4 regions of the Oceanobacillus sp. CF4.6 genome follow, and region 4 is predicted to be linked to each of the others. Evidence: riboswitches for the same ligand, from Rfam matches in the RefSeq annotation. Region 4 holds a riboswitch; each other region holds the start of a gene.
What was found. Region 4 has a riboswitch for cyclic di-GMP ahead of ACHABU_RS04625 (anti-repressor SinI family protein). Riboswitches for the same ligand answer to the same signal wherever they lie in the genome.
Positions count from the first base shown of each region.

Region 1: it holds a riboswitch for cyclic di-GMP, as region 4 does, so the genes downstream of both, ACHABU_RS02375 (type II secretion system protein) here and ACHABU_RS04625 (anti-repressor SinI family protein) in region 4, are expected to answer to the same signal.
Region 2: it holds a riboswitch for cyclic di-GMP, as region 4 does, so the genes downstream of both, ACHABU_RS06810 (EAL domain-containing protein) here and ACHABU_RS04625 (anti-repressor SinI family protein) in region 4, are expected to answer to the same signal.
Region 3: it holds a riboswitch for cyclic di-GMP, as region 4 does, so the genes downstream of both, ACHABU_RS16905 (GGDEF domain-containing protein) here and ACHABU_RS04625 (anti-repressor SinI family protein) in region 4, are expected to answer to the same signal.

Region 1 is NZ_JBIMEX010000001.1:437,763-445,976, reverse strand. Features, by position in the region: gene ACHABU_RS02405 (prepilin-type N-terminal cleavage/methylation domain-containing protein) at 1-287, opposite strand, end outside; gene ACHABU_RS02400 (type II secretion system protein) at 349-768, shown strand; gene ACHABU_RS02395 (hypothetical protein) at 765-1,241, shown strand; gene ACHABU_RS02390 (GspE/PulE family protein) at 1,238-2,860, shown strand; gene ACHABU_RS02385 (type IV pilus twitching motility protein PilT) at 2,872-3,912, shown strand; gene ACHABU_RS02380 (type II secretion system F family protein) at 3,916-5,112, shown strand; cyclic di-GMP riboswitch class II at 5,187-5,270, shown strand; gene ACHABU_RS02375 (type II secretion system protein) at 5,306-5,665, shown strand; gene ACHABU_RS02370 (prepilin peptidase) at 5,810-6,565, shown strand; gene pilM (type IV pilus biogenesis protein PilM) at 6,578-7,483, shown strand; gene ACHABU_RS02360 (hypothetical protein) at 7,496-8,038, shown strand; gene ACHABU_RS02355 (hypothetical protein) at 8,031-8,214, shown strand, end outside.
Region 2 is NZ_JBIMEX010000002.1:653,045-660,171, reverse strand. Features, by position in the region: gene ACHABU_RS06830 (YkvI family membrane protein) at 1-523, opposite strand, end outside; gene ACHABU_RS06825 (TetR/AcrR family transcriptional regulator) at 1,166-1,729, shown strand; gene ACHABU_RS06820 (hypothetical protein) at 1,771-2,286, shown strand; gene ACHABU_RS06815 (universal stress protein) at 2,324-2,764, opposite strand; gene ACHABU_RS06810 (EAL domain-containing protein) at 2,921-5,893, opposite strand; cyclic di-GMP riboswitch class I at 6,196-6,280, opposite strand.
Region 3 is NZ_JBIMEX010000013.1:49,910-58,123, reverse strand. Features, by position in the region: gene ACHABU_RS16915 (FtsX-like permease family protein) at 1-1,701, opposite strand, end outside; gene ACHABU_RS16910 (NADP-dependent oxidoreductase) at 2,143-3,078, opposite strand; gene ACHABU_RS16905 (GGDEF domain-containing protein) at 3,672-4,466, opposite strand; cyclic di-GMP riboswitch class I at 4,484-4,567, opposite strand; gene ACHABU_RS16900 (hypothetical protein) at 4,765-5,043, shown strand; gene ACHABU_RS16895 (creatininase family protein) at 5,261-6,112, opposite strand; gene ACHABU_RS16890 (MFS transporter) at 6,179-7,552, opposite strand; gene ACHABU_RS16885 (helix-turn-helix transcriptional regulator) at 7,765-8,214, opposite strand, start outside.
Region 4 is NZ_JBIMEX010000002.1:195,770-203,983, reverse strand. Features, by position in the region: gene ACHABU_RS04635 (penicillin-binding transpeptidase domain-containing protein) at 1-1,827, opposite strand, end outside; gene ACHABU_RS04630 (LCP family glycopolymer transferase) at 1,951-2,895, opposite strand; cyclic di-GMP riboswitch class I at 3,319-3,402, shown strand; gene ACHABU_RS04625 (anti-repressor SinI family protein) at 3,424-3,552, shown strand; gene ACHABU_RS04620 (helix-turn-helix domain-containing protein) at 3,632-3,961, shown strand; gene ACHABU_RS04615 (VanZ family protein) at 4,136-4,636, shown strand; gene ACHABU_RS04610 (hypothetical protein) at 4,784-4,942, shown strand; gene ACHABU_RS04605 (YigZ family protein) at 4,984-5,634, opposite strand; gene ACHABU_RS04600 (sensor histidine kinase) at 5,810-6,949, shown strand; gene ACHABU_RS04595 (response regulator) at 7,061-7,753, shown strand.

The DNA.
Region 1 (8,214 bases), on a different contig from region 4:
TTTATTATTATTTCGTAAATTTCTATTGATTCATTTTGATAGCAAATATTAAATGTTTCATTGTTGCTCGTATTTTTAATTTTTTTCTGGTAATCAGTTCTCATCTCATTTATTAACAAATTTGTTTCCTGCTTCAATGAAATATCATTGCTAGTATTACTTTCCCCACTTACCATCTGAATAATAACCGTCGAAGAAAGAGCAATTACCAACGCAAATAAACTAAGGGCAGCAAGCAACTCTACCAATGTCATTCCTTTTGTGTTTGTAAATTGTCGAAATTTCATTTTTTCACATCCCATAAAATGGTATAATAGTAGAAAAGTCACGTTTGAGGAGTGAACTTCTTTGTATAATAAATTTAAAATGTGGAACAGCAAGGGGTTCACCCTTATTGAAATTATAGCATCTATTGCGCTTTTAGTAATGGTAATTGGTACATTATTACCATTTTTTCCACAAATAATGAGTTGGACACAGACAACGGATGATGAATTGGTCGCTAGTAATCTATTGCCTCAAGTAAGCAGTGAAGTTAAAAATTTAGATGTACATGCGTTCTTTGATAATGTCCAACAGTGTGATACGTATCAAGGAGAAGATGTCTTTTATAAAGAATATACGTTAAATGGGATTAATTATAAATCAATGTTAAATACTTGCGAAGAGCAAGAACCGGATTTATATCGTACAAAGATTAATATACTTACTGAGTCTGGGAAACTAGTTAGTGAATCGTATACCTATATTTCAGGTGATTTAGAATGAAAACATATAGAAATGAAAAAGGTGCTGCACTCGTACTCACGGTAATGATAATTACTTTATTTCTTGTGTTTATATTGGGTTTATTTACTGTAGTAACAAATACAACCAAACAGGTAACTACAATGGAGAAACAAATAGATGCCCAGCTTGTTGCCGAGATGGGTGTTACTTATTTTCAGAGACTAGTTGAAATAAATCAACATCTTCTAGAGGAGAAAATGAACGAGAATCCAGAAGAAGATGAACTTACTAATGTTGTACAACTATTCATAGATGATTTATTAAGTAGTGTAGAGCAACCGGTTCATGTTGATGAAAATAGAACATATGAAATCACTTTTGAAGGCTATAACGAAGATGAGAAAAGTATTCATTTTAAAAGTGTAGGCGCTGTTACTGATGCAGAAGCAACTTCTAATGGAACCATCGTCATCAACATAACTGAACAAGATGAAAGTGAGGAACCCGAATGATGAAACGAAAACGTCTAGGAGATTTGCTTCAGGATGCAGGTCTTGTTTCCGAGGAACAGATAATGGAAGCACTTGAAAATAAAAAAGATGATCAAAAAATGGGAGATGCTTTGCTCGAACATGGTTTTATAACCGAACAGCAGCTTATTGAAGTTCTCGAGTTTCAATTGGGTATTCCACATGTGTCGTTATATCGCTATCCAATTGAAGAAAATGTGCTCAGTTTCGTGACAAAGGAAGCTGCTCAAGAGAATATCATTATGCCATTGAAAATACAGGATAACACACTGACAATTGCCATGCATGACCCGATGGATTATTTTGTCATCGATGATTTGGAAATTGGGACAGGATTTACGATTTCACCAGTAATCGCTGCAAAAGACGATATATTATTTGCGATTAATAAGCACTATTTTAAAAATGATTCAGATATGATGATGGATTCGAATGAAGGAGAAGAGGCACCGGTAATCCGTTTGCTAGATCAGCTCCTGAATACGGGGGTTCAATTAAAAGCGAGTGATATACATATTGATCCGCACGTTGCAAATGTTCATATCCGCTATCGTATTGATGGACGTTTGCAAACAGAGAAAATGGTTCCTAAACAGATGCAAAATTCGCTCGTTGCCAGGATTAAAATATTGGCAGATATGAATATTACCCAAACTCGATTGCCACAGGATGGACGCATCAAGACGTTAGTCGGCAACACGCCAGTCGATCTAAGAATTTCTTGTCTACCTACAGTTCATGGAGAAAAGGTAGTCATCCGTATTCTTGATTTGAATAACGCCATGATGGATTTGACAGAACTTAGTTTTTCAGAAGAAAATCGAAAAAAATACAGTGATCTAATTAAACAACCGTCCGGACTTGTCCTGTTGACTGGCCCAACAGGATCCGGGAAAACATCTACACTATATGCTTCTGTGAATATGTTGAATTCCGAGAATGTAAATATTATAACGGTGGAGGATCCAGTAGAATATCAGATGGAAGGGATTAACCAGGTACAAGTAAACAGTAAAATCGGTTTAACCTTTGCTGAAGGCCTTCGTTCTATTTTAAGACAGGATCCAAATATAATTATGGTAGGAGAAATACGTGACCAGGATACGGCAGAAATTGCGATACGCTCGTCGCTAACTGGTCATTTAGTATTCAGTACATTGCATACGAACAGTGCAGTGGAATCCATACCAAGGCTCATCGACATGGGAATCGAACCATATCTTGTTGTTTCTTCTTTATCCGGTGTTGTTGCCCAACGTTTAGTACGTAAAATTTGCCGCGACTGTCGTACAGAACGGGAAATGACTGAAATGGAAAAAGAGATATTTTCCAAAAACGGCGTAGAAGCAGATCATGTTTTCCATGGTGGGGGCTGTAGTGTATGTCACCATACGGGTTATCGTGGAAGAATTGCAATCCATGAAGTCCTCGTACTCGACGATAGGATGAAAAGTATGTTGCTGAACAATAAATCGACTGGCGATCTTCGTAATTATGCGAAAGAACAAGGGATGGCTTTCCTTATTCAAGATGGTTTGGAAAAAGTGAAATCAGGATTGACAACAATCGATGAAATTATGCAAGTATCCATTAATGTATAGGGTGAATTGAGATGAAGCGAGAATTTGAAAAATGGTTAATAGAAGCGTATGAAAAAAAGGCGTCGGATGTACATTTAACCGTCGGAAAAGCACCAATCTTCCGGATAAACGGGAACTTGGTCGAACAGGATTTTCCAAAAATTGTACCAGCTGATACAAGACAGATTGTGAGTCTAATCTTAACGGAAGAACAATTAGAGATCCTCCGTGTAAAACGGGAACTGGATTTTTCCTACGGGATTCATGGTGTATCCCGATTCCGGATGAACACCTTCTATCAGCGCGGGGAATTATCCTTTGCAGTTAGAATTATACCAGCTGAAATACCGTCCATCGAGCAATTAAAATTGCCGTTGATCACAAAAGAAATGGTTCATTATCCACAAGGGCTGATTCTAGTAACTGGGCCAACAGGAAGTGGAAAGAGCACGACCCAGGCTTCCATGATTGATTATATAAACCAAACCATGCGAAAACATATCATTACTTTGGAGGATCCAATAGAGTACATGTATTCGCATAATAAATCAATTATTGACCAACGTGAAGTTGGATTTGACACGAATAATTTTGTGAATGGACTGCGGGCAAGTCTTCGTCAAGATCCAGATGTGATTCTGGTCGGAGAAATGCGGGACCTGGAAACCATTTCTACAGCCATTACGGCTGCTGAAACGGGTCATTTGGTTTTTGCAACGTTACATACAACCGATGCTGTCTCCACAATTGAGCGCATCATCGATGTATTCCCTCCCGAACAGCAGGGACAAATACGAATCCAATTATCAACCATCTTACAGGCAGTCATTTCTCAACGGTTGCTCATTACAAAGGACCAAATGCATCGACGGGTTGCAACGGAAATATTAATTAATTCGTCTGCTGTTAAAAATTTGATTCGTAATGAAAAGCTGCATCAGATTCAAAATGTGCTCCAAACATCAAGAGACAAGGGGATGCATACGCTTGAGATGGATTTGAAACGATTGATTCATGAAAATGAAATTGACTTTGAAACTGCTGCTCCGTTTATGCAGGGAGGGAGCTTCTAAAGGATGAATTTTCAATATAGTGGGCGGAGAATATCGGGTCAGAAGATAAAGGGAAAGATCGAAGCAGATACGAAAAACATCGCACTCTCACAGCTTGAAAGAGATGGATTAATCATTTTTGAAATAGAGGAAACAAAGCCTTGGAATAAAGATATTATTTTACAAAACAGAGTAAAGAATAAAGATTTCGTTATTTTTCTCAGACAATACTCCACATTGATACATGCGGGGATCTCGATTTCCGATGCGACCAAAACGATGATGCAGCAGACCAACAATTACGCATTAAAAAACGCCCTGGCAGATATAGATAAACAGCTTGACCAAGGTCAGCCTCTATCCAAAGCATGCGAGCGGCATCCGAAGATTTTCCCGGAACTGCTTGTAAATATGATTCATGCCGGTGAGGTAAGCGGAAAACTGGATGAAATCCTGAATGAAATGGCAGATTACTATGAAAAGCAATACCGGAACAAACAAAGGGTAATTTCAGCACTGCTTTATCCAAGTGTGGTAGGAGTCATTACCGTTATTTTGAGTATTTTTCTGCTTGTTTTTATCGTACCGCAGTTTGTTGGCATGTTCAGCTCCATGGGTGAGGAAATTCCAACGTATACCCAGTTCGTCATCAACCTAAGTGATTTTGCAGGGAAATACTGGTGGATGCTGCTATTCGTCATTGCAATCGTCGTCGTTTTATACAAATATTTGATTCAATACGATAGAGTAAAATACCGAATGGATCTGATAAAAATGAAATTTCCTTTTCTCGGGGTACTCGTTCATAAAGGCGCATTGGTTAGGATGACCCAAACATTGAGCACACTTGTCAATAGTGCTGTACCTATTTTGCAATCGGTGGAAATTACCGAAAAGGTAGTTGGAAATAGGGTGATAGAGAATGCACTAACCCGGGCAAGGAAGTCATTGGAAGTTGGAGACTCACTGACGAAGCCGATGAAAGACCACTGGGCATTCCCAACATTAATTGTACAAATGATACAAATTGGTGAAAAAACAGGTACATTGGATCATATGCTTACTAAAGCTGCCGATTTTTATGAAGAAGAAGTTGATCAGCTTTCAAGTCGGATCAAAATATTAATCGAGCCATTGATGATTATTATACTAACCGTGATGGTTGGTAGTATTGTAATGGCAATCGTTATACCAATGTTTGGTATGTTTGAGAATATGTAGTAATTTATTCAAAATTTAGTGAAGATAATTGTAGAAATATGGTAAAAAGTATAATATAATGAAAAAGTAATAGGAGTTTAGTAGGATACGATGATGAATTACCTATATTTGGGCACTTGGGTAATTTGGAGTGAGTAGTGCAACCGGCCGACTGGAATTAATAGAAACTTAGATTAAGGAAGGCGGAGATGTTATGTTACAAAAAATGAAGAAGATGATGAAGAAAGAGAAAGGTTTTACATTGGTAGAGCTTTTGGCAGTTATTGTTATATTGGGGATTATTTTGGCGATTGCGGTGCCTAGTGTTAGTGGAATAATTACTAAATCAGAGAATGATGCAAAACTAGCAAATGTTGAGTTAATTGAAAATGCCGCGAAATTGGCTGATCTTAGTGAGTTGTTTACAGAGGGTATGTCAGTTGGAGATCTAGTAACTGCTGGATTCTTAGATGGAGACATAGAAATCCCTGGAGATAGTGATTCTGAAGTTTACACAGGTACAGTTTCAAAAACAGGCGATACTTTTACTTATAGTGGTAATGGTAAACCATAATAATAACACAAGAAGTATTCTGTAGATTTGAGTTAAAAAATGTAGGACATAAATAAATTAAAATATTATGAAATATATACGCCTTGCATCTAATATTGCAGGGCGTTTTATTCAAGTATATTAAGAATTAAGGAGTCCAAAAAAATGACCACACCCCTAACAATCCTATTCTTCCTCCTAGGCCTAATATTCGGCTCGTTCTACAATGTCGTCGGACTACGCATCCCACAACATATACCCTTCGCAAATGACCGTTCAATGTGCCCGAATTGCAAGCAACAATTAACATGGTATGAAAATATCCCTTTATTTTCATTTCTGGTCCAACGTGGAAAATGCCGACATTGCAAACAAAGCATTTCATACATATACCCAACCATTGAGCTTTTCACAGGCATTTTATTCGCATGGAGCTATTACACGCTTGGATTCCAATTCGAATTGATCACCGTATTACTTTTAGTTTCTATGCTAATGATTATACTAGTAACAGACATAACCTACATGTTGATTCCAAATAAGGTGCTTTTTTTCTTCCTACCATTTTTCATCGTGATGCGATTTGTGGTACCCTTGAATCCATGGTGGTCGGCAATCGTTGGTGCTATTATTGGCTTTGGCCTCATTTTTATTATTATTTTAATAAGCCGTGGCGGTATGGGGGCAGGCGATATGAAACTTTTCGGTGTACTTGGAATTGTTCTCGGAACCGAAAAGATTTTAGTGGCTTTTTTCCTGGCATGTGTAATTGGGTCTGTGATAGGTATGATGCTAATTCTATTTAACGTAATCGAAAGAAAGCAGCCAGTGCCATTCGGTCCATATATCGTTTTGGCAGCTTTAATTACTTATTTTTACGGGGATTCAATCATCAATTGGTACTTTAATCTACTTATATAAGCGGGTGACAACATGGGGATTATGAATAATGGAAGAGTCAATATGGTAATTACCAATCAGGTATTGCGATACAGTTACCATAAACACAATAATGTCGTCGGTATGGTCATACATGGGGAAGTGGAATTGCCTGATGGGACAATCAAGGACGGTATGATTCAAAATAAAGTCATTTTTGTTGAAGTCGTAAATGAACTTGTCCATAAGCATAAATGGAAACGGAAGAAATTATTCTTTGCTATGCCGGATGATACGATTGTTATTCGCCAATTACAAGTCCCGGCAACGTTAACAAAAGAAGAAACAGCAGGCTATGTAAAAACACAAATCGGAAACAGTTTTTATTTACCATTTTCCAATCCAGCAATTGCAATCGAATTTCTAGAAGCAGATGAGAAAAATAGAGATATTCTATTATTTGCGTATCCGAAAGATAAGATCACCACTTTTGAAGAAGCGTTTGATAAAGCAGGATTAAAACCGATGGCTGCTGATCTAACATCTTTATCCGTTTACCGTTATTACTATCTAACGAAGCAGGAAAAAAAGAATTATGTATTATTGATTCACTGGAATAAAGATGCATTGATGCTAACAGCATTCCGAAATCATAAAGCTATTTTTTCAAGATATATGAAAATGAGTATCACGAAAGATTTGGAGGAAGAGTCTGCACAGCAGTTAATCAGTGAATATATTATAGAAATTAATCGGATTATCGATTTTTATCAATATTCAATTACAAAAGGGGAGTCCGAAATTAATCAGCTGCTTCTTTCCGGTGATTTCCCTTTCCTTGAATCTGTGAAATCCAGTCTATCCAAATTGGTAACAATACCAATCCATCGCTTTGAAGAAGAGGAGCTTACAGCTAAGTATATCGACGTTCTTGGACTGGCTTTAAAGAAAGATTCGTAAGGGGGAGCAATCATGAATATAGAAATTAATTTCCTTGAGAAAGAACCAAATAAAAATATCGCATACATCTTGCTTGGAATTATTTTTATCGTCCTCCTGGTCCTCGCTGTTTCGGTGCTTCTTTTTCAGAAAAATAGTTATGACAATCAACTGGAAGCACTTGAAAGTGAAATGATACAAATCGAATCCGTCTTATTGGAACAACAAAAAGCAAATGGAACCCAAAGGCAACTGGAACAGCTGGAGCAGGAATTGATTATACTGGAATCTGAAATGCTTCCCACAGTAGAAGTGTATCATGAAATAATTGGTTTGCTTTCAGAACCTGAACAACTGATTACATTTGATTATGGGACAGAAAATCAACTTACCATCGATGCTTCTTTTCCAACACTTCATGCTGTTGCTGATTATATTGCAATTCTCACAGAGCAACCCTATGTACAGGACACGCAACTTACAAGTTCCATCAAAATGGAAAATTCTTATGAAGCTACATTATCAGTGATTATAAACAGCGAAATACTGGTAGAGGAGTTCGTAGTTAATGATTAAACATTGGGGGAAAATACATACATATATTGCTGTAGGTCTGTTTGCAGCGATTCTAGTAATCTACGGAATATCTTATTTAAATGTAATTAAACCGTTGAATGCGGAGATGGATTCGTTAGCGAAGGAAGTTTCCATGTATGAAAAACAACTGGATAAGCTGACAAATGAGGAAGAAG
Region 2 (7,127 bases), 460 kb from region 4:
GCTTTGCGATTGGATCAAGTGTTGCAAACGTATTGTCCATTGTTGCTACGCTGAAGATGAACAGTATAATAAGCGCAAAAATTAAAAACGGCGTAATACTTCCGATTACCTGAACAACTCTAGTTAAATTGAGCATTGCAATGAGTACGACAAGCGTAATCAAGAGCAAATTACCGACAACTATGGGAAGGCCGAATTGTTGATTTAAAATAGACCCGCCCCCAGCAACCATAACAACACCAACACCAAATAAGGTGAAGATAATGATATAGTCAATGATGGTACCTAGAACTTTTCCGCTCATTTTATGAATCGCGTCTTGATGAGAGGTTGCTTGCATGCGACTACCAATCCTAGTCATCACCATTCCCATATAAGCAAATAATGCGGTAGCAATGATTGCACCGATAATCCCAATCGTCCCGAAACTAGTGAAGTATTGCAAAACTTCCTGACCAGAGGCGAATCCGGCACCTACGATAATGCCTACAAATGCACTGCTAATTTGAAAAATTCTCTTCATTGTATCCTCCTGTTGTTTTATTGTTTCTCTTCCAATTATCTTAAACCATAATACGCTTCTTATTGCTGGATAAAATTGGGGACCATTTTGATTTGCAAATTTAGACATTATATGTGGTAAAGTTTTATTATAACAGAATAGTCATGTAAGTAGCTGGGTTGTTGTAGTTAAAAGATTATTTAGTCTATTCACCAAATTAATGCAATGTAAATACACCATAAAACTAAAGACAATTTACCAAAAGAGGAAGACAATGCATTGGGGGGAAGAGGGGGAACATTGGGGGCAGGCACCGTTTCCCGATATTTTCATTAAGGACTGAATATGGTTTTCTATTGATTTATCCCCATTTTAGTAACTGAAATCATAGGGATTGAGACAATGACAATGGTTGTTTCTGGTATTGATGAAAGGGATTAGAGGGCTGTCGACTGCATGTGGGAGAAAAAGAAATAATATTCTATTTCCTGAGCAGGATATAGAGGGAAGACCCACCAATTCCTATTATTTTTAGATATACTTCGGGGCAATGTACCTGTCCTTCTGTCCCACAAGTTTGAAAAAACTATTAACTATAATTCCTGCTAAAAATCTGTTATACTACAAACAGACCCGTTGGTATGTTAGGAGAAATACACGAATATGGATACAAAATCGCTATTAATTGAAAAATCTACAGCTCTTTTTCAGGCAAAGGGTTATAAAAATGTTGGACTTAACGAGATTTTAAAAGTCTGTAATGTTACAAAAGGAGCGCTTTATCATCATTTCCCAAATGGAAAAGAAGAATTATTGATTACTTGTTTACACGATTTAAATGAAGCCATTACCACAGATATCGAAGCTATTTTCAGTAGGCACCCTACAACACAGGAGGCCATCCTCGCCATGATCGATAAGTTAATTGGTAACTTTGAAAAAAACGGCACCATTATCGGCTATACATTTAGCAGCATTGTCAGTGAAATGGCCACGATGAGTGAACCGGTCCGCATTGCTTGTAGTGCTCTATATGAAAACATTCAAGAGCTTTACTATGAGAAACTGATAACAGAAGGCTATTCAAACGAATCAGCTTCTGCTATCGCAATGTTGTTGACAGCTTCGATCGAGGGTGCCATTATGCTTTGTTTAACGCAAAAATCCGCAACCCCATTGAAAACAATCGCCACATTATTACCGATTATATTAAAAGTGAACAAATAGCGTTGGTTGAAAAATTGATTTTGAAGGAGAAAAAGAAAACGATGCATCAAGAAAAAAGACTACCAAAAAATGGTAAAGAGGGCGCAATATTCGGCGCAATTATTGTAACATTATCCGTATTAATGATGGGATCCATCAATATCATCCTTGCAGCTGGGGAATTTAACAAAGAGGTTGCAATGAACATGTTAATCGTACTACCTATTATTTGGGTTATCGTAATGATTATTGAACCAGTAGCAATCGGTCGCTTTGCAGAATTTTTATCATCTAAATTTATTTCGCAAACAGACGGTTTTGCTGCTCGTATTATGTTCCGTACGATTTTCACCGTATTAGGGATGTCATTTACAATGACAATTGTTGGAGATATCATTGGAAATGGTTTTACAACTGAGATTTTTGCTAATTTTGTACAAATCTGGCCTCGTAACTTTGTAATTGCCCTATTTTTGGAGAGTGTAGTTATCCAACCATTTGCACGTTTCGTAATGGTTAAAATGCACGCAGCCCAAGATAGAAAAGCTGCAGTTCAAACGAATACACAATTTATCTAAAAAAGCGCTCAAGGCTTATAAAGTCTGAGCGCTTTTTTTATGATGCAGGCGTACGGATGACTAAAACATCGCATTTGGCAGAGCGAACGATGGCTTGAGATACCGAACCAATAAGATAGCGCTCTACTGTCGTATGCCCTGTAGCACCACAAATAATTAAGTCTGCGTCCACTGACTTAGCAATCTCATTTGCAATCATCATTCGTGGTGAACCATATTCAATAATGATATTCACATTTTTAACAATCAAAGCTGTAGCACGTGCTTTATAGCAATCTAATTTTTGCCGCGTTTTTTCTTTGACATCTTCTGCTAATTTTTTATCAAGAGGTCCCAAATAGCGCGTATCAATAATGTTAACGATGTTTAATTGTGAGCCCTGATGTTCGTATGCAATATCAAGTGATTTACGAAATGCATATTCCGCCTCTTTGGAACCATCTACAGCTACTAGAATACTTTTATAATGATCTGTCATTTTGTCGCAATCCCCTTTAATCATGTAATAAATCAATTTGACTTTTCCATGATTAATAACAACATAACATTAATTACGGTTAATAGTCCAAGGGGAGAGAGGAAGCAAAAGAACCGTCCCCGTGCTGTCAAAGTAACCGGATTGTTGATTTAAATTCTATATAAGATGTTTATTTAAATAAGAAAAGGAATCTTCATAAACAAAGTCTGTATCAGGTATTTGTTTATTTGCGCGTTGCAAAGCACTCATCTGATTAATTAATGGCGCTAATCGATCTTCATCTTGGACAGTTAAGTTGAATTTAACACCATAGAAAAACATATCTTCTTTTGCTTCGTCTTTCCATATCAATGTACCTTCTAATTCAAACAATTCATTCATAAGGGTAAAAGCAAACATAAATTTCATATCGGAATTAATAGGAAGTTTTAATAAAGATACTATTTTTATTCCACCCAAACTAATATTTTCTATTAAAATTTGTGTTGCACCAAGACTTACTTTACGATGATTTACTTCTGTGATGGTCATATTTCCAAGCAAACTGTATGGGAATTCAAATCGATAAAACTCTCTACGTTCTATTTCAGGTATCTTTGAAAGTTTCTTTTTACTCGGTAATAAATAACCAGCTTGTAGCATTTGTTCAAATATTTCTAAGGCAACTGGTTTGGAAAATAAATATCCCTGAATAATATCACATTCATTTTGTTTCAGAAACTCTAATTGTTCATACTCTTCAACACCCTCTGCTACCACTTTCAAACCTAATCCTTTAGCAAGATGCATAGTAGAAGAGACGATTGCTGCATCTACTTTGTTCTCGTTAGTAATATGTTGTATGAAAACTTTATCAATCTTTAAGGTGTCCGCTTGGATTTCTCGCAAAGATTGCAACGAAGAGTAGCCTGTACCGAAATCATCAATGGCAATGGTCGCACCAACACTTTTTAAGTCCTCTAACGTGTTAAAAACAGTATTATCGTACCTTAAAAGCGATTCTTCTGTGATTTCAAACTCCAAATAGTTGCCCGGAATTTGATAAAGCTCCAACTGTTGTTTAACGTATTCTACCAATCCTTTTTTCATTAAACGAATGGGGGATATATTAATAGATATAGGGCGTAAAGTAAAGTCTTTTTCTTTCCATTCTCTAAGTCGTGCGCAAACTTCCTTTATCACCCAATCACCTAAATCATTAATAAAATGATTTTCCTCTGCTATGGGAATAAATTCTACAGGTGAAACCAGTCCCCATTCATGATGATTCCATCGTAGTAGTGCCTCTGCTCCTACAATGATTCCTTCCGTATTCACTTTTGGCTGGTAATAGATTTCAAATTCTTCATTGATGAGAGCCTTTCTCATGTCTTTATCCAAAATATATTTCTTATAAGATGATATATCTTTCATATCAGAATATACCTTATAATTGTTTTTCCCTTGTCTTTTTGCACGGTGTAAGGCAGAATGGGCATTTTCAATTAATGTTAGTTTGCTTTCTCCATGTTCTGGGAAAAAGCTAATTCCAATACTTGTTGTAATTTGTATATCAAATTCTTCTATCGTTACTGGTTTTTGAATATGTTTCATTAATTGCTCAGCTAAATGGAAAATGGAAGCTTTATCTGGATAATTTTCAATCACGATTACAAAGTCAGTGCCACTGATACGTGAGATATAACCTTCTTGGTGAACAATCGCTATAAGTCCACTTGCTACTTCCTTTAATAACTCGTCCCCAATATGATAACCTAATGAATCGTTGATAAGACTAAATCGATCTAAATCTAAATACATAAGAGCAAATGGATGTTCTTTTTGACAAAGTGTATCGAGTTTATCATAAAGACCATGTTGATTCGGCATTCTGGTAAGTGCATCATGATAAGCAAGGAAGTTAAGTTTATCATGCATTTCTAATTCATCGCTGACATCTAGTACCATTCCAAATAGATAAGCTATTTCCCCGTTATCATCCAACCAAGGAAATGTCTGCTCCTGAAGCCATTTTGTTTTTCCGTCTGGGCATTCTATCGGGAATGTATTTTGCGTTATTTGTCCTTTTTTCAATAAATGAATACTTTCGATTAACATCGTATGATATTCTGGTATAACCATTTTTTCCCAATAATCAGGTTCTTTATATATCTGTTCTAAAGGATATTGCAGAATGTCCGCTAGCCCTTTTGAAGCAAAGACCATTTTTCCTTCTATGTTTTCTCGCATCCATATTCCAGCCTTTAAGTTATCATAGATATGCTGTAAATTGGTAAGCCTATTTTTTAATTCATTTTCTAAACGCTTATAAGGAGTATCGTCTCTAATCACCCCTACAAATTTATAAGGAATATCACCCTTCTTGATACATTCAGCCTGAGCGGTTATGTACCGTAGTTCATTTGTTTTGCCATGAAGGATTCGAAATTCAGCGGAAAAGCTATTTCCTTTATTCGTTGACTCATCAAAAATTTGACGAGTCAACGAATAATCTTCTGGATGGACCAATGTAAAAAGCTTTTCTATTGAGATATTTTCAGATTCATCCATACCAATTGTATTAAAAAAGTTATTCGAACAATCGAATTTATCATCATTAATGATATACTCCCAACTGCCAACCGCAGCAATCTGCTGGGAGTGATCTAAATGTTTTTTCATCAGTTCTAACGACTGTTCGAGCTGTGCGTGTTTCGTTAAATCATTAATGATTAAATAAATACGCTCTACACTATTGTTTTTTATATGAATGGGAATAAAAGTAAGTAGAAGCTGAACCTGTTCACCGTTATATTTGTTAACTTCTATTTCTATATTCTCTGTTTTACCGCCTAATGTGTTACTAAATAAAGTATCTAATCTTTCGGAGGTCGATTCTGGAAATAAATGAAGAAAATCATTTTTTGTTTGTGGTCGAGATCCTAATAATTCTATAAGCCTTTTACTAGTTTGCGAAACAATATCCCCTTCTAGAGAAAAAGCAATAATTAAATCTGGATGGTTACATGCCAAAGAAGGAAGGGGAGTACTTAATGCGTTTCCCTTCGTGTATTGCTTATCAATTGCATGATTATTAGAAAATATATTTCTTTTAAACAGATTTCGGAATTTTGATTTTCTCATTGCCATTTAATATATTCCTCCCTAAGTGTAGATTATTATTACTAAAACTAAATAATTACGAAGAAATAATAACAGATGATGTTATACAGAATTCAAAGAGAGTTCAGTCGGAGGATTCTAGGGGCAATATTTCTGTCACTCGTGGTTACTATTGATATCTCATGAAATGATACTAAATTACTTTAGGAACTAGTTTATATTAATGTTCCCTTTTTAATTAAACGTGTGATCTTGTCTTAACTATTTTAAACTAAAGAAATTCAAAAAGGTGAACCAAAGAAACTGGCTCACCTTTAAGATTCGCTTTCTTCGGAACTAGGCTACCTTAGCTAAATAAGCTTTAGGTCCTTGGTTTTGCGTCCTTATCTTACAACAAGTTCGCTATTATTGGATAGACTATATAAATAGTTATATTGAACTATTACTTATACTATCGACAAGAAGAGTAAAACTATAAAGTGTTTTTTACTTATTAATGATTTATTAGAATAGTACTGGATTTTATCTTTTTAGTTTTCTATAACGATAATAATCAAGGAAAAGCGAATGGTGTGACAAATCCATTTCCCTTGATTATTATTTGCAAAAACTGACGATCGCATTGCGGATTTTTAGACGTAAGCCTGTCACTAATGGAATGCATTTGCATGGCACGGGTGCTATCAGGAAATTCAAAAGCAAATCGATGGAGGATGAGGTTATTTATCCAATCCATAAAAAGGATTCTGGGGTTTCTGGTGCAGTTCAAAAGAGGTATTGCAAGTATCGAAGGAACAAAACCTAAAACTTCAGAAACCAGCGAGACTTGGGAGTGGGAAAAACAATGACAATTACCCCAGCGAATGGACTATATTCAAACTAAAGGAGATGGAATAATAGATTTACCAAGAACGATTGAAGAATTGAAGAGGTATTAGAGAGAGTATGGTAAAGAGTATGATGATTCCTTTTTATTGAAAGGGGGCCGCAATCTAGGTACCTAGGGTCAGTCCTCTACTACGCTGTCACTTTAATGTAGCTAGGGACTGTGAGCTGACCCCATTTTGGGTTTACTAATGGGGATAATATTTGTATACAAATGGGAAAATGTTATTTTAAATAAAAATAATGCTTTACGTTTACAACGATTGTAATACTCATTTCCTTGGTATTCACCAATAGAAAAAAGCAACTACCCTTTACGTCCACTAGTTGAGGCAGTTACTTTTTATACTTCTATATTTAGTTATCGCTTTTCATG
Region 3 (8,214 bases), on a different contig from region 4:
GTCAGCCTTTACGGTTACTTCATCTCCAACTTTCTTGTTTAATGCGTCTTCCTGCGCATTGGCAAAGGAAAGTGAGATTTCTCCTTCGTCCTCCGGTGCTCTCCCTTCTAAATAATTTAATGGAAATACGGAAAAATCTCCGGTTTCAATATTCATATAATCCCAGGCATTTTCTGCATTTTTGACTTGGTAGGAACTGGTAATGTAAGCCGCATACTTTTCAATATCTGAATCATACTGCAGTTCTTCCTGCAGCTTCTGAAAGTCTTCAGTAATCGTATCTGTCCTCCTGAGATCGATTCTCATGTCGGATTTACCGATTCCCATATAGGTGGAAAATTCCGGTGAATGCATCGTGTTATACATATTTAATGGAAGAATTATAATAAACGTACATACGGCAAAAATAAATAGCAGCAATCTGTATAATTTAAAGCGCATCCCTACATCCCTAAGTCCCATATAGATATTGCTGCTGAAAAACTTATTCTTCACAAGCGGATAACGGTATTTTTGGTTCTTTCCACGTTCGTTAAAATCTCTCCGCAATGCTTCGACGGCAGAAATTTTATCAATTCGTTTCAGTACCTTCTTGCAGTACATAACAATCATGAAATAGATAAGGAATGGAGCAATAAGTGATAATATATATTTTAAGTTTCCGGATAAATCTGATGATAGATAAAGTCTCATATTCCCGTTAAACAGATCGATTACTGCAAAGGAAATCAGATAACCGATGATACCGGCTGCTACTGCCAGGACTCTGTATTTGTTAAGATATACCTTCTTGATATCTTTTCTGGATATTCCGATTGCTTTCATTACACCGATTTCTCTTAAATCTTCATCAATCGTTGCCAGAAAAGTCAGTCTGATACAGAGCGAAGCGATAATAATCAGCAGAACACTAATCAGTATAATGACCATTGCAACGGTCGCATCGGACATGGCATTAAACAACCGGAATACCTTTCCTCCAATTAAAGGACCGTTTGCTGGAAGATCTGCTTCGATATAGGCCGTCTGAAGTCCTTGAGGATCCGCGTTTTCATTCAGTTTGAATTCAATCAGATATTCCAGCTCCCCTGCCTTTATTGAAAGCATGTCATCATAGTCCGCTGGATGAATCACAAACCGTTTTGATGAGGTAAGCGAAGCGTTCATTTCATAATCTCTTGCATAATCTGAGATGACAAACTCTTTCTCATACCCTCCGCTGTTCACCGTAATTACATCACCTATTTTGAGGTTATAAAGTTCCATGAAATAGATGGGAACAGCAACGAAACCTTCCTTTACATCCAGCTTCTCATTATCCAGATCCAGGATAAAATCAAATTTCTTATTCTGAACAACAAATGAAATATCCTGTATCGTTCCAGCCATCGATTGATTATTGCCAAAATGAATATGACGTCCATCCATATTCAGAAGAACCATCGTCTCCTGCATTGCTATGTTCTCTCGTTGCTCTTCAGTAAATTGATCGATTGCTTCTTGGTCATATTCACCGGAATGCATCTGCGTAATATCAGCAGGTACTGCACTTTCCTCAAGATCAGACAGTGACTGCATCAGATTGGCAATGATATTTGTTCCACTAGCTGCCAAAATAACTGCTAAAGTTATAAAGACAAATACGGATATTGTTGAAATTTTATTCCTGAGAAGATCGTTCTTTACCATTTTAAAAAACAAACTTTTACCTCCTTTCTTCATCGATAATTTTACATGCTGGTTTCTTAACAGACTGACCTGAATGATTATTGAACTTACTAAAGTAATCATATAAATTAGTATCTATTAGGTAAACCTGCTTGAGTCTAATTATTTACTAAGCCCTCAGCCCTATTTTTCTAATATTATAAAATATATAAATAGAAATGGATCAAGAGGAAGTGGATAAGTAAAAATTGCTTCAACTGCAACTGACAATCAAGAGTTAATGAAAAATGATGTCGGCCCCTAATTGCTAAAAACTAATTGGGACAAGAAACCTGTCCCCACGGTCCACATGAGGAAGATGACTAACCTGTGCTCCAATAAATGGTTAAAAAAATTGCTGGTGATTTCTCACCATAAAAAATACCCGATAATGATGGTTAGTCATTATTGGGTATTTTTTGGACTTTACACCGATTATTTAACTTTTATTACAATTTTCCCTTTGGCATGATGTGTCTCACTTAATTCATGTGCTTTTTGTAACGCTTCTGCTGAAAAATCAAATACACTACCCACTTGAGGCTTAAGTATTCTTTTCTCAAGTAATTCGCCTATTTCACCTAGCTGTTTACCATTTGGCGTTAACCAATAGGAGCTTGCTGTTACTTGATGCTTTTCTATTAATGCTGGATCGGGTTGTCCGGCAATAGTTACTAGTCTGCCACCAGGCTTTAATATTTGGAAGCTTTTATTTAAAATGTCGCCGCCCATTGTATCAATGACTACATCATAATCACTTAATTCTTCTTCAAATTGTTGTATGCGGTAATTAATGAATTCATCTGCACCTAGCTCTTTTACATATGCTTCATTTTTTTCACTCGCTGTTGTAGCGACATAGGCACCCAAATGTTTTGCCATTTGAATGGCCAAACTTCCTACACCACCAGCTCCAGCATGGATGAGTACTTTATCTCCTTGCTTGACTTTTGTATTATCCACTAAACACTGCCAAGCGGTTAAACCTGCTAATGGAATAGAGGCAGCTTCTTCAAATGTCAGGTTGCTAGGCTTTTTCGCAAGCAATTCCTCATCCACAGTCGTAAATTCCGCATAAGTACCTTCAGCGGTAGTATCCGGTCGTGCAAAAACTTCATCCCCGACCTGAAAATACGTCACTTCACTTCCAACTTCAACGATCTTACCAGCAACATCCCAGCCAAGGATAATTGGGAATGTCCAATCAAGCATCTGCTTTAAGTAACCCGCACGAAGCTTCCAATCAATCGGATTAATGGAAGTTGCATAAACCTCAACAAGTACTTGGTTTGCTTTTATTTCTGGTTTCGGTAGCTCCTGCTCCACCAACACATTTTTACTACCATATTCATTGATGACAACTGCACGCATGAATAGCACTCCCTTTTACGAAATATATTTGCAAGCTCTAGTATTAGTTTCTTCCTAAGAAGTCATTCCTTCTCTCCAGAGCTTGATAAAAACTCTAACATAAGATTTTCACTTCCATGTATCTAATTGATACACAATATATCTTAGCTTCTAATAACTTGAAATCAAAATAAATTGCTTAGAAGGTGGTAGATTATGGATCAAATCACCTTCTCTTTAATAGGGTAGCGTCAGGAAAATGCGGATTTACACAACGTTAAGCAGATTACAACATAGAAATCGGTTCCTAACACGATAGGAACCGATTTTTTGATTTGTGTTAAGCTAATGCACCAGTTAGTGATTACTCAGCTTCTTTTAAGAAAGAAAATATACTTAACTAATCCGATTGCCTAAAAAGTACCATAGGGATGCTTTCAATCATTTACTAGTAACAATATCTCTTCATAAGGACCATACACTTCTATTTCGTACTCTTCTTGAAGCAAAGTACACCGTTAGTACAAAATAGAGGTTTACTTTAAAATAATAAGCTCCAATATTTAATATCAATTAAAAATTGCTATCTGATTTCTACCGTTTTCTTTTGCTTTTTATAACGCATTATCGGTCTTTTCGATAAACGTTTCTACTTCCTCTCCACTGTAAGAAGATACTCCAATGCTGATTGTAAAATGGATGCGTTCGTTGTTATAAGTAAAATCCGATTTTTCTATAGACTCACGTATACGTTCTGCTAGGATTAGTCCTTCTTCAGCGTCGGTGTTTGGCATAATAACTGCGAATTCTTCCCCTCCAAAACGAACAAAAGCATCTGAGTTTCTTACATTACTTCCAATCATATTTGAAATATGCTTAAGTGCTTCGTCCCCACATTGATGACCGTAATGATCATTAACTTTCTTGAAATGGTCTATATCTAACAACAAAAAAATTAGAGGATTGTTATTCTTTTTACTAAAAGGAATCGTTTTTTCCATAAAAAAATCAAAATACCTTCGATTATAAATTCCAGTTAACGCATCGGTAATAGTCAATTCTTCCACTTCTTTTAACAAGTTGGAAGATTTAATTATGAAATACCCAACAAATACAGTGACGGACCAATTAATCATTGAACCAAAGATAAGTTCGATCATCAGATTTGTCTCGATGCTAGTTCTCTGCGTAACCTCTGTTGTGAACTTCAAAGCAGTGTAAAAGATGCTAGCTCCTATAATTACTTTCCATTTCGGATACATATAAACTATCATGATAGTCGGAATTAGAAAGAGATTCCAAGTCCTAGGATAATGTCTATTCGCTTCATCCGTTAAAATCGTGTCTATGACAACAGGGGAAAACGTAAATAAAATAATTATTAAGTAGTAAAAACCTTTTCTTTTCAATTTCTTTCGTTACTCCTTTCGGTAATCCAGCCATCGTTGCTTAATGCTTTAGATCTGTGATTTTGCGTCATTACCTTTCGATAATTTTGCCTTTTTCAATAGAGTTGCTAAGTAAATAAGTATACAACATTAGATGCGATGCTTCCAAGGTTTTACTAAATAATCTGATTTTCATCTGTATCCATTGTCTAATATTGAACTACTACACATTAGTCAAAGAGCTTCTCTACTTATTGTAGAAACGCACCAGTTTGATGAATAAGGTCTTATACGTTGTCATAAAGTATCAGTAACAGCATTGCTAAGGAGAGTAGGCAAATGGTTAGATTTTAAAAGTAAAAAAGTTGTCTTAGTAACTTTGATTAGTGGATTAGTTCTATTCCTAATCGTTAATTTTAATGGAAAGTCGTTGGATGAAGATAATAAAAGTAATGGAGGAAGCAATCTTACATTTGAACAGCAAATTAAAAATTTTGGAGAAAAACAAACGAGTAAAGTCCCCAAAGATTACACACCAGAAGAAGCAATGGAGAATGGCGATATCACTCCAACTAACAGGCAACATCCTTACAAATAAGAAAAAACGTGTTTCAATTAATCAGTTGTCATTGCTTTTTAGCAATCCTCCTATTTCGTGCATTTTCTTATAATAAAACGCACACTAAATTGCGCAATCATTTGTAACAAAAAATGACTACCAAATCAGCATACAATTTGATAGTCACTTTCACTTATATTTTTAATGTTTGCGCTAGGTAACGGAACCCGTTCGTATTATTTACGGTCCCTGAAACTTACCTCGGAAGCCACTCCCCATATCGCTTCATACTAACATTTTGCGTATATTCATCCAATTCCCTCAATTGCTTCACAACAGTAACCATATCTAACCCCTCAACAATTTCATTGATCGCTGCGACACCAGATTTGGCATAGCCTTCACGTTCATCTGCCGTTTTCAATAATGGTGTATATAAGTGGTCGGAAGCATGGTCAAAATAATAGCCAACCGCACCGGATTGTAGTGCATATTTTCCAAGGGGCGATGCTGGATGGTCCGCATTTGCTTTCATTACTTTTTCCACATCATAGCTAACAGATTTGGACTCTGGTACGTTAAGTGGAACATCTTCCAATCTACCTAAGATGTCATAGGCACCTATCGCCATATCATTGAATTTCTCAAAGAAGTTAAACGATAAGTCTTTCACGGTTCCAATCGTCACCATTAAGTCCATATAAAGAATAGGTGCTTTGGTACGGTCAAAAAAGTCGCGGATCATTGGACCAACTGTTAAATATGCTGGTCCATGTAAAGTAACATAAACTTGTCTTCTGAATCCTTGATGAAGTAGTGACTGTGCAATTCTATCTAAGTATGCTGCACCGTCTTTTGTTGTCATTTGTACTGTTCCACGTCCAGTAGGAGTTGCTCCTGCAAAGAAATATGGGAGATTATGAAGAACCAGTCCATCCGCAGCCTCCGCCATTTTCAATGCAAACGCTTCTGCCAAAACCGTTTCTGAATCTAGTGGCAATGCACCATGTGTTTCTGTTACGCCGACTGGAATAAAGATAAGATCATTTTTATCTAGATACGCTTCTACTTCCCCGTTTGTTAGTTTCGATAAAAATCTTGTACGCATGTTTATCTCTCCTATCTATTTATTGCTATAGGAATTCTACTAATAGATTCCTATAGAGTAAATGAATTATGATGATTTTCTTCTTAATTCTAGCTCCTCATACATCGCATTTGTCTTCTTACCGTTTAAGTTAAAGATGAACAATAGACCAATCAACATGAGTGTAAACGCGATAATTGGCAAGCCATTGTACATACGAAGAACACCTTCTGCCACTTCTTGTGATTGCGAAGTAGATCCAGTAGCATATCCTACCCAACCAAGGGAATAACTACCTAATGCAGATCCAACCCCCATACCGACTTTACGGGAAAAGGAATAAATCGAATAAAGCGTTCCGTCATATCGTTTTCCAGTTTGCATTTCTGTATAATCCAAAGCATCTGCTACAAGTGCCCAAACAATCATAACAAAAACACTATTCGCTAGCATGCCGATATTATAAACCGTAATATAAAGATAAACGTTTTCAATTGTTAACAAGGTTAGGAATGCCATTGCAATGATACTAAAAGTAGATGTTGCAATCACTAGATTACGCTTTCCAAATAATTTCACTAATTTTGGTAGGAAAAGGAACAAAATTAACATAATCCCTATTTGTACAAAGGAGTTAATCGTAAAGGCACTTGGACTACCGAAGTACTCTGCAAATACAATTGGGGCTAATTGGGTTACCCCATTGATAACAATTAACGAACCAACAGAAGCAACCATCATCCCGACTAATTGTCTATTTTTCAATGCTGCTGTTAAAGCATCTTTAAATTTATAGTCTATTTTCTTACCAACTGGATTGTCATCTCTTACACGTTCCGTTGAAAGCTTCACCAGACCTGTGTAAGCAAGCAATGAACAAACCGCAAAGACAATCGAGATAATAAAGAATGCATCTGGAATAATTGCACCATTACTATCATAGATAAACATTGGTACGAAAGAAAGTGCCCCAATTCCAACAATCAATCCACCAACCGCACGTGCACGCGATAATTTTGTACGTTCAATTGGATCTTGCGTAATAACCGCTGCAAGTGACCCATAAGGAATCGAATCCGCAGTATAAGCGATGCCGTAAAATAAGTACACAAAGACTACCCAAACATGAGTCGCCGCTGTACCCCAACTTGATACATCTGCAAACGCCAACAATACTGCTGCAGCTAAGAACCATTTGGATATACTAATATATGGTAAGAACTTGTCCCCACTTTTTCCGATTTTCCATCGGTCTGGAATGCTTCCCATAATAACATCGGTGAACGCGTCAAAGATTCTGGAAACTAAAAATAAGGTCCCCATGAAGTATGGGCTTACTCCTAATACGGAGGTTACAAATAATAGAAAGAAACCTCCGATATATAAATTAACAAAGCTACCTCCAATATCTCCTAAAGCATAGCCAAACTGGTCTCGCACACCAAACTTTCTCTGTTTCATCTTGAACCCTCCCGTTAATAGTTAATTTTTCTATCTAGGCGTGTTTATTACTTTGTTTTGTATATAAAGTAATAAATAATTGATATGAAAGCGCTTAAAACCTATAAGACTATTATATTGTAAATGCTTACATTAGTTTTAATCTAAAATCACCTGTTTTTATACTAATATTGCATTTTATATATGAAAAGGAAATCAAGACGCAAAACAAACTATTCCTCCAAACTGTTTAAATGTGCTTTCCTGAAGGTTTTTGGCGTAACTCCTTCTTCTTTCTTAAATATCTTAGAAAAATACTGAGGGTTATTAAATCCAACCATGATGGCAATATCTGTCATCGAAAGATTTGAATGAATAAGAAGTTCTTTTGCTTCTTTTATTCGCTTTTGATTACGCCAATGGCTAATCGTAGTCCCCTTCTCTTTCTTAAACGCACGCATAAGGTGGGATGGGTGGACGTGTAAATCATGCGCCATCTCTTCTATCAAAAACTCTTCAGCAAAGTTGGTTTCTATATAATGAATAGCTTTATCCGCAATACTAGGATTTGTGATTTTGTCGTAACGAATGGAGGGATCTGCATATTCATCAATCATGTTCAGATGAATCGTATCAAGTTTAGAAATTTGCTCGGTATGCTCAATCATTATTGCATACTTTTC
Region 4 (8,214 bases):
AGGAAAGTCTGCATTCTGAGCTTTTTTCGCTGTACCTTCTGTAACAACTTTTCTTAAAGCTTCTTGAATGGCTGTTGCCTGTTCCGGTGTAATTAATCCTTCTTTCCATACTTGAGCTGTTTCTTCACTTGTTAGGAATGTAGGCTTAATCATATTCCCTTCATTTAAGAATGTCGTGTAGGTTAATGCCACATGAAGTGCACTCATTTCCAATTCACCTTGGCCATAGCTGGAGTTTGCTAATAAGATTTCATCATCCAGATCACCACTTGATGAAATGGTTGACATTGTGATTGGATATTCAAATGGTAAATCTTCACCAAATCCAAATTCTTTCAGACCACTTACATAGGCATCGGATCCCATTTCAACCGCCTTTCTTGCAAAAAAGATATTGTCAGAACGGATTAACGCATCTTCAAGGTCAACAGGACCATCTGAGGTGGAAACCCTTGTAACCTCATAATTTCCCCAGCCTTCTCCATTGCTCCACGTTTTACCATCAATTTCTATTCCTTGACCAAGTTCGATACTTCCATTCTTTAATCCGATTGCACCTGTGACGGGTTTAAAAACAGACCCGGGGGCATAGGTAGAAGCAAACCGGTTAATTAAAGGGTTTTGCTCATCGTTTTCTATTCTTTCCCATAAATCTCCTGATGTACCATATAAAACTTCATTTGGGTCAAACGCAGGGCTACTAACAAGTGCTAATGTCTCACCGGTTTTTGGATGAATCGCAGCAGCTGTTCCTGCATCTTCTTCATAGGAGTTAAACAATTTTTCTTGAACATTAACATCAATTGTAACGCTTATTGTTTCGCCGTCTTCCACAGGTGTTTCAGCAAGTACGATTTCATCTTGTTCTTCTTTGTTAATTGTAATTTTTACTCCTTTTTTTCCTTTAAGTTGCTCCTCATAATTTGCTTCAAGTCCACGTGAACCAATTTTATCATTCGCACTATATTGAGAAGGATCAAGGTCTTCCAAATCATCAGCAGTTATACTTCGGATATATCCAACAAGATGCCCAGCTGCCTCGCCAGCTGGGTAGATACGTCCGGTAGTTTCTCTAAGCCGTACGCCATCAATGGCACTTAACTCGGGTAGAAGTTCCTCTTCAGAAGGCAGGGCACTTTTGAGTGGTACAAACAAATTATCTTCGACCCAGCCGGCATTAAGAGCCGTGTCAACAGATTCAGTACTTATACCGAGCAATTCCGCAATTTGTTTTTTTGACTGTTCAGCGTTATTTCCAAGCTCACCAGGGACAACGCCGACTTCAACAATTGTCCCATTGATTGCTAAAGGCATTTGGTTACGGTCAAGGATTTCTCCACGTTTTGGATTAACCGTATGGATACCAATTTCGCCGCCGTCTTTCAAATCAGGAAAAATAAATCCGGGGTCCCAATTTACATACCAATTTAATTCCTCTTCTTCGTCTTCTTCACCCTGCTGGACAAGTGTTGCTTCATACTCATAAGTAATTGGTCCGGCGATCGTCTCCATATTAACGGTGAAAGGCAGTTTCGCTGTACCTTCTTCCATTGCCATTTCAAGCTCTTCTTCGTTTAATTCTTCAAAAACTATTTGTAAATCAGAAACGTTTAGATCCTGATAAATTTTTTCTGTTCGTAAAGTTGATTGATCTTCAGGATAGCTCTCTGTTGCTGCCTGAGAAAACATCCCGTACATTTCTCCAACTTCCTGTTCATTCCAGTGGTTGACATAGTCATTAAAACGCTCATTCGGTGTGACCTCTTCATCATTGGAACATGCCACAAGAACAAGTGGAATTATAAATAATAATAATATTCGTTTCATAAATTATACCCCCAACTTTTTTTCTATATATAGTATACCATCAACGATATACAAAAATTTGTACATCGAACAGAAAAGCCACGCTGTTTTATGATACACAGGTGACTTTTCATTTTACCATTCCTAATTGGCTTCCATATGATCTTTTATCTCTGTATGAATACGGTTAAACTCAGAATCCGGAACGATATAATACCAAACACCATTAATGGTTTGTCCGGAACCGCTTATTTCCATTGTGGACACATCTTTGCGTGCTCCTGCGTAACCAGTGAACAAGGTTTGTATTTTTTTCATATCTAGGTTGGTTTGTACATTGTCACCTAAAATATTCAGTATCTCTCCAACTTTGGTAATGCTATTAAAACTTGCCGCTTCATTCATGGCAGCGGTAATTACTTTTCGTTGACGATCATTTCGACCCATGTCTCCACGTGGATCTTCATAGCGCATGCGAATAAAACTTAGTGCTTCTTCACCATTTAACATAATTTGCCCTTCAGGATAGGTGTGACCATCTTGTGAGAAGGCTAGATCATTATTGATTGTAACGCCACCTAATGCATCAATTCCTTGTTGAAAGCCTTCCATATTCACCCTTGCATACGTATGAATCGGAAGGTCAAATGCTTCTTCGACAGTTTGTACCGATAAATCAGTTCCACCAAAAGCATAGGCATGATTTATCTTATCCTGTCCCCGTCCAGGTATATTCACATAAGTATCACGTGGTATGCTCAACATAATCATCGATTCCGTATTTGGATTAACAGACAAAAGAATCATTGTATCGGATCGACCCTTATCACCGGAGCGTTCATCAACGCCAAGCAAAAGAATATTAACAGAATCCGTTTCTTTAAAGATATTCTGTATTTGTTTTTGTCTTTCTGGGTCTTCATCTCTTGCCAGCGGATTGTGCATGGTTTCTACGGTAGCACCGACCTGATTCCAAACATAGAATGCTAATCCTCCAACAAGTAAAATTAATGCCAATATTATTCCACCAACCCAATAAGGCCATTTGCGTTTTTTCTTATTTTGTCTTTTCTCTGCTCTTGATACCACTCGTATTCTCCTCTGTATTAATTATGATTTCCATTATAAGACTTTTTGACTAGTAGTTACTTGTAAAAAAATATCAAATCTTGGATAAATTATATCTGAAATAGCGAATATAGTCTATGGAATTTAAAGAAATAAGTAGGTTTTTGTTTATTTAAGGTGACTGGATTTTTTGTTTATTAATAAAATAATAGTAACAGGAAGCGGTTCCATTTTTTAAGAAGTATTTTCCTATTTCATGAAAGTTTAAAATTTAAGAAGTGATTTTCCTTGTTAACTTACGGCAGATACAATGAAACTAGAATTCCAACAATTGAATAATAGTTGTATTTTCGTCAATTACAAAACTAGTCTGTATCCGACAAAAGAAGTCAACCTATTGTGTTAGTTTATATAGTATGATAGTCATATGAAATAAATGAAATCCTCAGAAAAGGGCAAACTTATCGAAAGGTAAGGGCGCAAAGTCACGGGTCTAAAGCATTATGCTAAGATGGCTGGATTGTCTGGATGAATAATGGGGGACGGATTGTGGAAAAGATTATTGAAAATGTGGCAGTTGATGAGGAATGGGTAGTCTTAATAAAGAATGCAAAAAAAATGGGAATTTCAATGGATGAGATTCGCCAATTTTTAAAAGACACAGGACAAAAGGCGTAATTTTCATGAAAAAGTGTACTCTATATAGAACTACTTACTGTAAATATGATATAATGCGCAGTGAAAGTAGGTGAGGAACTTGATCGGTGAAACGATAAAGAAATTACGCCAGGAAAAACGAATGTCCATCTCTGAATTAGCTGAAAAAGCGGGGGTAGCAAAATCATATCTTAGTTCGATTGAGCGAAACCTTCAATCTAATCCATCGATCCAGTTTATTGAAAAGATCAGTACTGTATTAGGTGTATCCGTCAATGATGTAATTAATGAAAATGAATCCATAGATACAGCAGAACTTGATAATGAATGGATGCAAATTGTACAGGAAGCAATGCAGTCTGGAGTATCGAAAGAACAGTTTAAAGAATACCTGGAGTTTAATAAATGGAAACAAAAACAAGATCATTAAGAGAAAAACCGTCAAGCCAACTGCTTAACGGTTTTTTTATGTTTCGATTTCCCCTTTTATATATATAAGGGGAAATTAATAGATGAAAATTATTGGATTAACAGATATACTATATAATAGTCTCGTTATCGTTCAGGGTGTTTTATTTCTTATAAGAAAGTTTGGTTGTTAACGATGAAAAAATATTTATATTGGCTGTTGCCGATGGGGTGGATGGGTATTATCTTCTATTCTTCAGCTACACCATATGAGCAGCAGGATATTAAACCCTTGATGGGAAGTCTGATTGATTTCAGTTTTCTAGAGCCATTTGTTGGTTGGATTTCTTTTACTTATAATCATTCCTTGGTAAATGTTGATGTACTTGGGATTAATGGCTTTATCGAATTTTTTATTCGTAAAGGCGCACATGTTACGGTCTTCTTTTTGTTAGCTTGTTTTTTCTATATCGCTTTTAGAAAATCGACTGACTTTAGAATAGAAATACGATTACTATTTTCTTTTCTGCTGACAGTTATATATGCCGTTTTAGATGAGCTGCACCAGGGAATGACACCTAATAGAACTCCATATGCCGGCGATGTCATGTTGGATAGTATTGGAGCTTTAATAGCTGTTTTTTGTATCATTAGTATAAATTGGTTTGGTAAAAGGCGAAACAGCGCCCATAAATGACAGTTTTTGTCGTATAGGTATGGTGAGGGAAAATAAATTATTTCTTGTTTCGACATAGTTCGACACGCATTTACCAAAAACTATGATACAGTTCTTTTTAATTGCAATGATAGTAACTTGGAATATGAACGAAAAGGCGGTAAGAGAATGGTAGAGCAGGAAAAATATAAAAATATGCTGCGACGAATGATTGATGAAACCGAAAAGCAAAATATTCATAGTTCGGAAGAGTTGATCAAGATGCTGATTAGTGAGTTGTCGAGCAGTAAGCGTTTGGAAAAATATGCACAATCGATGGCAAAATAAAACTGCATTCCTATAGGATGCAGTTTTGTTTTGTCATTTTTCTATATTTTATCGGTCGAAGTAACATCGATTTCAATATATTTAGATTCGATTCTTTTGATATCTGCCTGATCATTTGTTAAGTCTACCATCCAACTCTGAAAAGCTTCGTCCTGCTCAACTTTTACAAAAACGATAAACGCAACACTTTCCAAATAGTTAATTGTTTCCAAAAGATGATCCGAATTTCTTAGCACGTTTTCCAATTTACCTAGAAGGCTGTAATCCACCGTTATGGAAAAACCTTTCATAAGCTGTCTTTTTACAATACCTGTAGTTTTAATAGCTTGAGAAGTCGTACTTCCATATGCACGAATTAGTCCTCCAGCACCAAGCTTAATTCCACCAAAATACCTTGTTACAACGACTGCGGTATCCTTTAAATGCTGTTTCTTAAGCACTTCCAGCATCGGAACGCCTGCAGTACCAGTTGGTTCGCCGTCATCATTTGCTTTTTGGATTTGGTCATTTTCTCCAATAATATAGGCAGAGCAATTATGGTTAGCATCATGATGTTTTTTCTTTATTTCCTGAATAAATATTTGTGCTTCCTCTTCGCTTTCCACCCGCTTAATATAGCCGATAAATCTGGATTTCTGGATAATAATCTGGTCATTTCCTTCTTTTTTTACGGTATAATAGTTTTTTAACATCTTGATTTTCTCACCTCTAACGCACATTATAGTATATAGGTACCCTTAATATCATATAAAGAGAAGTTGTTAAAAATATATCTAAATTAGGAAAATATTTCCTCAATATAGGGAAAAGACCCTAAAAAAATGAAATGTCTATACGTATAACTATAACATAGGTTGGTGGAAAAATATGGCGGTAAAGATAAGTGAAAAGGCTTTGGACCACGTCATCGACGAAATGATCGAAGTCGTTGAAAATAGCAAGGACGAAATTTTCAATATTAGTGAAGAGGCTCGTAAGGAACATGAGCATCTTGTATTTGAGCTAAAAGAAACGAAGGAAAAAGTACTTCGGCATATTGAAAATGGAGATCAGTTAGAAGAAAAAGTCCGCTTTTCACGACAGCGATTAGCCGAGGTAAGTAAATACTTTGAACGATATTCCGAGGCGGATATACGAGAGGTATATGAAAATACACATCTTATGCAAACAAATCTAGCTATGCTTCGCCAGGAAGAGAAAGTATTGCGTGATAAACGGGATGAATTGGAAAGAAGATTAATCACCTTATCTCAAACCATCAATCGGGCTGAAGGATTGGCTGGAAAAATTTCAGTAATTCTTACTTACTTGCAGGATGATTTCCGGCAAGTTAACGAAATGATAGAAAATGCAAAAGAGAAACAGGAATTTGGGTTGAAAATTATTGAAGCACAAGAAGATGAACGCAGAAAGATATCAAGAGAAATACATGATGGGCCGGCACAAATGCTTGCCAATATTTTATTGCGTTCCGAACTTATGGAACGAACAGTAAAAAGTGGTTCGGTTGATCAGGCAATAGCAGAAATAAGAAGTGTAAGAGAAATGGTTCGTTCTTCCTTGTATGAAGTGAGAAGAATTATTTATGACCTAAGACCGATGGCATTGGATGATCTGGGACTTGTACCAACGATCAAAAAATACGTGGACAATATCTCGGATTATAATAAAATCACGATTGATTTTACTGTTTTTGGAGAAGAAAGGCGTCTTAATCAAAAATATGAAATAGCCTTTTTCCGTCTCATGCAAGAATCCATTCAAAATGCAATCAAGCATAGTGCAGCTAGTTTGATTCAAGTTAAACTGGAAATACGTAGAGATAGTTTGACGATGCTCATTAAAGATAATGGGAAGGGATTCGATTTGAGTGTAAAAAGAGATAAATCATTTGGATTGATAGGTATGAGAGAACGAGTCGAAATGCTAGAAGGCCAACTGAATATACAGTCAGCTATTGGCAAAGGAACAACAATTACCATAAAAGTTCCTTATTCAACGCCATAAGTATATAATGATTAATAAGAATAACTAATGAAAAATAGAGAGAAACATATATCTGTCATATAAATTTTAGTAGGTGTACGAAGTAATCGAATGCAGGAGGAAGATGAATCAATGAATACAGAGAAAGAAATTCGTATCGTGTTAATAGATGATCATAAGTTATTTCGTGAAGGGGTAAAACGCATTCTGGAATTTGAACCGTCCTTTAACGTGGTTGCTGAGGGGGCTGACGGGTCTGTTGCATCTAAACTGGTAAAAGAAAATAATCCCGATGTTGTATTAATGGACATTAATATGCCGGAGATCAACGGTGTTCAGGCGACTGCTGACTTAGTCCGATACTTTCCAAACTCAAAAGTAATTATTCTCTCCATTCATGATGATGAAAGCTATGTGACACATGCATTGAAAACTGGGGCGCAAGGGTACTTGCTCAAAGAAATGGATTCGGATTCCTTGATTGAAGCAATAAAAGTAGTCAGTGACGGCGGGTCCTATCTGCATCCAAAGGTAACACATAACCTTGTGAAGGAATATCGTCGCCTTGCTAAGGAAAATGCTTCGAGTATTACGGATAAAGGTATAGAATACCGTAAACCACTACACTTGCTTACGAAACGTGAGTGTCAGGTATTGCAGCTACTGGCGGATGGAAAAAGTAATCGTGCTGTAGCGGAGACCTTATATATTAGTGAAAAAACAGTTAAAAACCATGTGAGTAATATTTTACAGAAAATGAACGTAAATGACCGTACACAGGCGGTTGTTTCGGCAATTCGCAAGGGCTGGGTGGAAGTAATTTAACTTACTTTACAGTTGCTTTAAAAATACCCTGGTGTTAATGCACCAGGGTATTTTTCTATGTGCAGGTTATTTATCTTAATTACTCTAATTTCGCACCAATAAAATAAGTTTAAACATTTAATCTGGGTTAAACTTAAAATAATGCTTTTTTCTTTTTAATCATCGCAGAGTTTATATAAAATGCGAAGTAACTGCTGGTTGATTTCTATCCGTATGTAGAAACTTCGGCGACCGCTCTGGGAAATACACTGCGCGCATCCTAAGGCGGCTGGTGAGCCCCTTCATGCTGACGCATTTCAGTGTCTCACCTATGCCTCTCTTCCCGTTGGAGTCTCCGTGTATTTCCCAGAGCTAGTTAAGGTTGCTAACAATTACTATACTTGCGGGTGCTAAAATAACATCATACAACTTCACCAGTCCGGGTGAGCGGCGGGCGGTGACTCCTGCGGGAAAAGCACGTG